Linked DNA regions of Desulforapulum autotrophicum HRM2. The protein of the gene in region 2 interacts with the protein of the main gene of each other region in a pairwise test. Links are inferred from orthologs where the notes say so. Each region holds a gene or a part of one and is shown on either strand. Other genes may lie near its edges.

What was found.
Region 1: the proteins of ftsA (region 2) and HRM2_RS17415 interact in binary tests that used the Escherichia coli proteins (3 or more experiments, as listed by UniProt). The link is inferred for Desulforapulum autotrophicum HRM2 from one-to-one orthologs.

Annotation. Positions count from the first base shown.
Region 1 is NC_012108.1:3,987,295-3,991,166, forward strand. Bases 946-3,777 are described here. They hold HRM2_RS17415 (rod shape-determining protein), read right to left. Parts: upstream 2,969-3,777; coding sequence 1,922-2,968; downstream 946-1,921. Other genes in these bases: HRM2_RS17405 (hypothetical protein), read right to left, coding at 946-1,063; mreC (rod shape-determining protein MreC), read right to left, coding at 1,060-1,917; HRM2_RS17420 (serine hydrolase domain-containing protein), read right to left, coding at 3,077-3,777. Also shown: mrdA (penicillin-binding protein 2), read right to left, coding at 1-514; more of HRM2_RS17405, read right to left, coding at 536-945; more of HRM2_RS17420, read right to left, coding at 3,778-3,872. UniProt on the Escherichia coli protein: Forms membrane-associated dynamic filaments that are essential for cell shape determination. Acts by regulating cell wall synthesis and cell elongation, and thus cell shape.
Region 2 is NC_012108.1:1,443,692-1,448,216, reverse strand. What follows is about bases 655-3,604. They hold ftsA (cell division protein FtsA), read right to left. Parts: upstream 2,767-3,604; coding sequence 1,543-2,766; downstream 655-1,542. Other genes in these bases: HRM2_RS24990 (cell division protein FtsQ/DivIB), read right to left, coding at 2,779-3,604; ftsZ (cell division protein FtsZ), read right to left, coding at 655-1,523. Outside these bases: HRM2_RS06335 (radical SAM protein), read right to left, coding at 1-302; more of ftsZ, read right to left, coding at 306-654; more of HRM2_RS24990, read right to left, coding at 3,605-3,669; murB (UDP-N-acetylmuramate dehydrogenase), read right to left, coding at 3,656-4,525. UniProt on the Escherichia coli protein: Essential cell division protein that assists in the assembly of the Z ring. May serve as the principal membrane anchor for the Z ring.

The DNA.
Region 1 (3,872 bases), 2.5 Mb from region 2 along the record:
CCAGGTAGCCCAGCAAATGGGCTGAACTCTTGTTGAAAATATAGTTTCTCCTGGGTTCAACAGAAACCAGGACTCCGGGAAGGTCAAAGCTGTGGGCCTCGACAACGGCTAACTGATCCCGGGTGATGCCCTTTTCAAGAAGAATCGGCGTATACTTTGACAGCCCTTTGCTTGCGTCAATCCTTGCCTTCATCTCTACAACGGGAATCTGGGTAAAATCGGAAAGTATCTCAAGGGTCTGGTCTACGGGAACGGCATCTTTGGGTACAATGGATAGGTCAAACGAGGGGCGATTGTCCACGAGTAAAACCCCGTTCCGGTCATAAATAAGCCCCCTTGACGCTTCAACGCTTTTCAAACGGATGCAGTTGTTTTTGGACAGCCTGCGAAAATCTTCACCCTGGATAACCTGGAGGTAAAAAAGTCTTGCCCCAAGAACGGCAAAGGCAATGAGCATAAAAAGCGCGCCACCCATGAGCCTTCGTTTCAACCAGTCCCTGTCACACCCCTTCATGATCAAATTAAACCTACCCCGTTACCCACGATCAAAGTGTTGCTGGGTTATTTTTTTTGCAGCCACCAGAATTATTCTTTCAAATTCGTCAACAACCAAAAGCAAAAGGGGAACAAACACCAGGCCCCATGCCACCTGCTTTGCCATAATTTCCAGGTCCGTAAAATAAACAACATCAACCCGACCTCCCATGACAAGAACAAAAACAAGGAACGCGTTTTCCACGACCACGGCAACGGCACTCATGCACACAAGGAACACGATATTCTCCATGTGAACAAGTGACTTAAGGCTTCGAACCAGAATAAAAATCCAGACATAGACTGAGACATAGAGGCCAAACGGCCCACCTGAAACGCTGTCCATGACACACCCCATCAGGAAGACTGCTGCTGCTGTTCCAATATGCGAAAACTTCAGGCTCAGGGAGAGCACAATGACAAGAATCAGGTCAAACGCCTGGCTGAATATTGAGAAACCGCGCAAAGTTGATGTCTGGACAATAAAAAAGGCAAGAAACAGACAAAGGTAAAAAACGACCCGTATCATCTGGAAACATCATCCATCGGTGGGGAGGCAGCGTCCTGGGACATGGGATCCTTGACAGAGACAAGGACCTCTTCAAGAGTATCAAAATCCACGCAGGTCTTGATGGTGATTTCCTGGAAAAGCTGGGAGGTATTTTCCTCGATATCGACCACCCAGCCGATCCTCAACCCTTTTGGGAAAACCCCGTCAAGACCGGAAGATACAATCATCTCTCCGGGCTGAATTTTGTTTTTCCTGAGCACATACCTGAAAGAGCACAGTTCGGAATCATTACCCTTGACAATTCCCCTGGCCCGCGATGTCTGGACTAGGGCATCCACGGCAGAATTTCTATCCGTCATAAGAAGGACCCGGGAATAGTGGCCGGCAACCGCCACGACCTGACCGACAACGCCCTCGGAGACAAGCACTGGCAAACCCTTGGTCAGGCCTGCCTTTGCGCCTTTATCTATCATCAGGGTTCTGAACCAGGGAGAGGGATCCCTTCCAATAACCTTTGCTGCAACAAGGGTCTCTTTTTCAAGATCCTGGAAACGAATAAATTTTCTGAAACGGATGTTCTCCTGCTCAAGCTCTATGCAGAGGTTAACCTTTTCCATGGCCTTTGCCAGTTCATTTTTAACCCTGGGGAGCTCTTTGGCCGCCCTGACCGTGGCAAAATAATCCTGCCAGACCCCCCCAATAAGAGTAATGCTTCGGGAAAAAACCATCTGGAACGGAGCAACAAAAGAGGTGGCTATCCGTTCAATGCCTGTTTCAGGCAACACTCCTTTGCTGCTCACAGTCAAGATTATAAAATTGACCGTGATAAAGAAAACAATTCCGATCAACAGGATCATTTTTCTTGAAAACATGAAATCAGGTAATCACAACCTCTCTGAGTATATCGATATTGTCAAGAACCTTACCGCACCCAAGGGCAACCGTTGAAAGTGGATCTTCAGCCACAATAATCGGAAGGCCGCTCTTTTCCCTGAGCAATTTATCGAGGTTTTTGAGAAGCGCACCACCGCCGGTGAGAACGATGCCGGAATCAACAATATCGGCAGCAAGTTCCGGGGGGGTCTGTTCAAGAGCAATTTTAACGCACTCAACAATGGCATCGATCTGTTCAGAAATTGCCAGACAGATCTCTTCACTGTCAATGGTAAGAATCTTGGGAATCCCGGAAACCAGATCACGGCCCTTAACCTCTATGGTTTCGAGATTTTCCGGGTCTGGATAGGCATTTCCAATTGTGGTTTTAATAATTTCGGCCGTTCTCTCGCCAATGAGAAGGTTGTATTTGCGTTTGATGTGCTGGCTGATGGAAGCATCCATTTTGTCGCCTGCAACCCGGATGGATCGACTGTAAACAATTCCGGATAGGGAGATAACGGCAACTTCCGTGGTACCACCGCCAATATCCACCACCATATTGCAGGTGGGTTCGGTAATGGGGAGACCTGCTCCGATTGCCGCGGCCATAGGCTCTTCAATGAGAAACACCTCCCTTGCTCCTGCAAGCTCGGCAGATTCCCTGACAGCTCTTTTTTCCACCTGGGTAATTCCCGAAGGAACCGCAATAACAATCCGTGGACGAACCAGGGTTCGTCTGTTGTTGTGAACCTTTCTGATAAAGTGCTTGAGCATTGCCTCGGTTACTTCAAAATCAGCAATAACCCCATCACGCATGGGACGGATGGCCTGGATATTCCCCGGGGTTCTTCCAAGCATCCGCTTTGCTTCAGCCCCAACGGCAAGCACCCTGTTTTTGGCCCGTTTATCGGTCCGAACGGCAACCACAGAGGGTTCGCTGAGCACAATCCCCTTTCCCTTCACATACACAAGGGTGTTGGCGGTTCCCAGATCAAGGGCAAGATCACTTGAAAAGATACCAAGGAGAGAATCTATTATAAGGTTCATACCACCTCTTTCATAAATTATTGCATAAAAATTTTGTCGACTAAAAGATATCAGCTAACAGAAATACCACTTTTTTACAAGGAGAAAAAGTATCAACTGAACAATGATTCATCCACGGTTGAAAATAGTTTTCATGATCAAATCATGGATATATGGTCTGAATTGACGAATTTTTTCATTACTCCTCACGGGATGAACCCTGTTGGTCAAAAGAATCACCATGGCCTGTTCCAGGGGATCCATCCAGAAAGAGGTCCCTGTAAAGCCAAGATGGCCAAGTGAAGCGGGAGAAAAAAAACGACCTGCGGAAGAATTACTGGCCGAGGGGGTGTCAAACCCTGCCACACGCTCAAACCCATCCTTCTTAACGGCAAACTGCCTGATCCATCTCCCTTCAAGAACCCCTGTCTTTTTTCCCATAACCCCCCCCATAATCTCTCCAAGAAGCGTCTGGATATCCAAGGCAGTCCCGAACAGTCCTGCGTGACCTTCAATCCCGCCTGCAACCCAGGCATTATCGTCATGAACCTCCCCCTTTAACACCCGACCCCGCCAGGGGCAATGTTCTGTTGCTGCGACACTGCAATTCAGGGGATAACCGGGCGGCATGAAACGTAACCCCTTGACACCCAGGGGCAGATAGATGTTGTCCCTCACATATCGATCGAGACGCTTTCCTGCGGTACGTTCAACAATCCAGGCAAGGAGGATGAAACCAAGATCACTGTATAGCTCCCCCTGCTTTGGCTGATAGACAAGGGGCTCGTTCAGAATCAGCCGTCTGAGGCGATCCTGCCTCTCTTTTTCGGGACTTCCTACAACCTGTACATAATAGGGCCGGTGTGCTGGAAGCCCGGATCTGTGACGCAGCAGATCCTCAACGGTTATATCTGCCTTGTCATGG
Region 2 (4,525 bases):
AGGTAATCATTCTCAAACGAGATGGAGAAAAAAAGAATGTCAAACCAGGAGAGGTTTTTGCCGCTCTCCACACTCAGTACCTCAGCCTCCGGGTCATCGGGCATAAATACCCGCTCTGCCACCACGTGGTCAAGGTCGTTGATCAACCCGTAAACTGTCTGAAATCCAAGGCTGGACATGCCAGCCTGATAGGTGTTCGGATAAACCAGGGCGGTTCGGATCAGCCCCTTCTGGCCTTTGACTATACTTCCCCGCTCAAGGTGAACACCCTCTTTTCTGCCGTGTCTGACACTTTTTGCCATATATCAGTCTGCCTGGCGTCGTAAAAACGTGGGGATCTCCAGGTTTTCACCGTCCATGGGCATACCCCGATAGGCATTTCTACCGTCATGTCCCACCACCTTTTTTGTTCTGACCCGAACCGGTTCATCCACTTCGTTCCAGTTTTCAAGCTCTTCGGCTGTGGGCTCCCGGAGTTTTCCCCTGACAATGGTCTCTTCCTGGACAGCTGTTCTGACCTTTGGCCGGGCAGATTCAATGCTGTGGACGTTCTTTGCCTGCCGCTCGTGGTTGCCGATACCCGTTGCAATTACGGTCACGCGCATCTCATCCCCCAGGCTCTCGTCAATGGCCTGACCCCAGATGATCTCTGCATCATCACCGACTTCCTGGTGGATGCGGTCCGACGCCTGGGTCATTTCGTCAAGGGTGAGGTCGCTTGAGCAGGTGATGTTCATGAGAACACCCCTTGCGCCGGAGATCGAAATATCTTCAAGCAGCGGATGGGAGATGGCCCTTTCTGCAGCCTCAACAGCCCTGTTCTCTCCAGAGGCAATACCAATCCCCATGAGGGCCATGCCGGCCTTGGACATGGTGGTTCTGACATCTGCAAAGTCAAGGTTCACAAGACCAGGCAGCATGATAAGATCCGTGATGCCCTTAACCGAGTGGTGAAGCACCTCGTCGGCCTTAATGAACATTTCCACCATTTTTGCACCCTTGCCTGCGATTCCCCTGAGCCGGTCGTTGGGAATGGTGATGACCGTATCTGTAATGTCCCTTAACCGATTGATGCCATCTTCGGCCTGGGCAGCCCGTTTTTTACCCTCAAACGAAAAGGGCTTTGATACAACCGCCACGGTCAGGATACCAAGCTCCTGACAGATTTCGGCAATCACGGGTGCCGCGCCCGTACCCGTACCGCCGCCAAAGCCTGCAGTGATAAACACCATGTGGCTGCCTTCAAGGGCGGCCCGGATCTCATCAATGTTCTCCTGGGCTGCCTCCCGGCCTGTGGTGGGATTGGCACCTGCCCCAAGTCCTTCGGTCAGATTAACGCCTAACTGGATCTTGAGCTCTGCCCTTGAGATTTCAAGGGCCTGAGCATCTGTATTTGCAACAATGAACTTAACACCCTGAAGGTTTGCATCGATCATGTTATTGACCGCATTTCCACCGGCTCCACCCACACCGATAACCTTGATCAATGCATTCTTTTCACTCTCCACATAGGAAAAATTCATACTCCCCCCTCCTTTTATATTAGATAACATCCTTAAACCATTGTTTCATTCGTTTCAAAAGCCGTGCAAACAACCCGTTTTCAATATCACCAAGCGGAGTTCCACTATGTTTACTGCCATAGATCACAAGCCCCACCCCTGTTGAAAAACCCGGGTTTTTAACCACATCCTTGAGTCCTCCGATTTTCATGGGAACCCCCAACCGTACCGGCACTGAAAAAACCCCCTCGACCACATCTGTAATTCCGTGCAGGTATGCACTTCCCCCCGTGATCACAACTCCAGACGGGAATGAATTTTCAAGGCCGTTGCTGTAAATATCCTGCTTGAGTATGGAAAACATCTCCTCCACCCTGGGCTCCAGGATTTCGGCCAGAATATCCTTTGGAAGACTCTTTGTGCCGCGCCCCCCAATTCCGGCGACATCAATGGTCTCGCCCTTACGGATGCTTCCGGCAAGGCAGGTCCCGTGGTCAATTTTTATCTTTTCAGCCTCTGCCAGGGGGGTTCTCAATCCAATGGAAATATCGTTGGTCAGGTTATGCCCCCCCAGGGCAAGTTCAAAGGTGTGCTTGATATTGTTACCCTTGAAGATGGCAAGGTCCGTGGTGCCACCCCCCACATCGGCAAGGGCACACCCAAGTTCTTTTTCCTCACGGGACAGCACCGCCTCCCCCGAAGCCAGGGATTCAAGCACAATGTCACACACGTCAAGGCCAGCCTTGTTGCAGCATTTTACAATATTCCTTGCGGACGACACAGCGCCTGTGACAATGTGAATCTTTGTCTCAAGCCTCACCCCGGTCATGCCCACGGGATTTTGAATCGCCTCCTGGTCATCCACAATAAACTCCTGGGGAATGACATGGATGGTTTCCCGATCCGTTGGAATGGCAACGGCGCTTGCCGCCTCAATCACCCTTTCAACATCGTCCTGGGTTATCTCCTGGCCCTTGATGGCAATGATGCCGTGACTGTTCAGCCCCCGGATATGGCCGCCCGCAATTCCCACGTAAACCGATGAAATATTGCACCCGGCCATGACTTCGGCCTCTTCCACGGCCTTTTTAATCGACTCCACCGTGGACTCGATATTGACCACAGCGCCCTTTCTCAATCCCCTGGAAGGGGCGGTGCCCAGACCGATGATATTAATTTCACCCCCGGCGACCTCTCCGACAACGGCACAAATCTTTGTGGTTCCGATGTCGAGTCCCACGATAATCTTCCCCTCTTCCTGCAAATCAAACCCTCCTTAAGTCGTACCCGGCAGAATATCTTTATCTTCAAGCGTTATTGTGACGCTTCTGATATTAAAAAAGTCAATGAGACGCACTCTTTTTTCAACGGCAAAGCCGTCCATGTAATCGAGAATCTTTGAAGTCCCTGCAAATTTTTCCTTAAACCCGTCAAACCCGAGCTTCAGGGTAACAGGTATCTCCCCCACGGCCTTGTGTGCCTTGAAAAAATCAGTTGTAAAATCAATCCCCAGATCTTTGTCAGCTGTTATTTTTCGAACCAGGGAACGGGTATCAAGGGCCAACAGCTCCATTACCCCCTGGTGAAGTTTTCCCTTAAACCCAAACCTGGACGCCGGGGACAATGGGTCCAGGGATTCAAGCCTGAGACCTTTGATCTCCGGCAAACCGGCAGTCTGGGGTTCTGTTTCAGGCTCATAGGGCTTAAACGGCTGGCCCTGTAAATCCACCAGCACCTGGAAGTCTTCGGCCATGGCCGCCCTTGCAACGGCCGTTTGTTCAAAAACAGTAATGGCCAGGGTCGACGGAATCCGGCGCTGGATTGCCGCATCACGGATCCAGGGATGGGCAACAAGGCGGGCCCTGGCCGTTTTAAGATTAACGGCCAGAATATTATCCCCCATCTTGATCCCAGCCTGGGATAGCAGCGCTGAATCGCTGAGGGATGCAGCACCGGAAATATGAATGGTCTTGATGCCGAAATAGGGGCTCTGGGTAATAAAATCATGGACAAAGATCAGCCCAAGGCTCGACAGCGCCAGGACCAGCACCACCAGGATAAACTTCAAGACAAGATCAAGGCTGCCCATGAAATCGAACCCCAGGGCAGACACGTCGCCGTCAATCGGCCGTAGACTGTTTTTCCTCACCTTTTTATTCGCCTTCAATTTTCACCTCGGGTTTGAGATCAACATTGAATTTCATTTTCACCTCATCCTCCACCATCTGCTTGAGGGTGAGAATCTCCAGGGCTGTTGCCCCGCCGCAGTTAACAATAAAGTTACCGTGGATGGTCGAAACCATGGCATTGCCGAATTGTTTTCCCTTGAGGCCTGCCCGGTCAATTAGCTGACCTGCAGGCATCCCGTTGTCCGGGTTCTTGAAAAAACAGCCTGCACTGGCCATTGACCCGGGTTGGCTTGACCGTCGGTTTTCAAGCAGACAGAGCCAGCGGTCCCGTATCTTTTGTTTATCTCCCGGCTTGACTCGAAACCGTGCTCCCAGAACATACACGCAGGGCCCGAGGCCGTTAAACGATGTCCTTCGATGGAAAAAATCAAGCTCAGATCGATCAACCCCCATAACCCTGCCATCAGCGGCAACAAGTTCAAGGGAAACAAGGACGTCGGAGATGGTACCAAGGTTTGTTCCGGCATTCATCATGATTGCTCCACCCACCGTCCCGGGAATGCCTGCGCAAAAGGTAAACCCTTCAAACCCCCGGTCCATGACAAACCGTGCAAGGGCTGCCAGAATTACACCTGAAGATGCCGTTACAAACTGTTGGCCATCATCTGCCACAGTGATGGTAAGGGTTTTGTTCATCCGTTTGGTTGTGACCACAAGCCCCCGGATGCCGCCGTCTTTAACCAGAAGATTTGTACCGCACCCCATGAGGGTAACAGGTACGCCAAGGCACTTAGCACGGGCAATGCCCCGGACAAGTTCCTCTTTGGTCTCAGGTGCAAAAAACAGATCTGCGGGCCCGCCCACCTTGAATGAGGTATGGCAGGCCATGGGTTC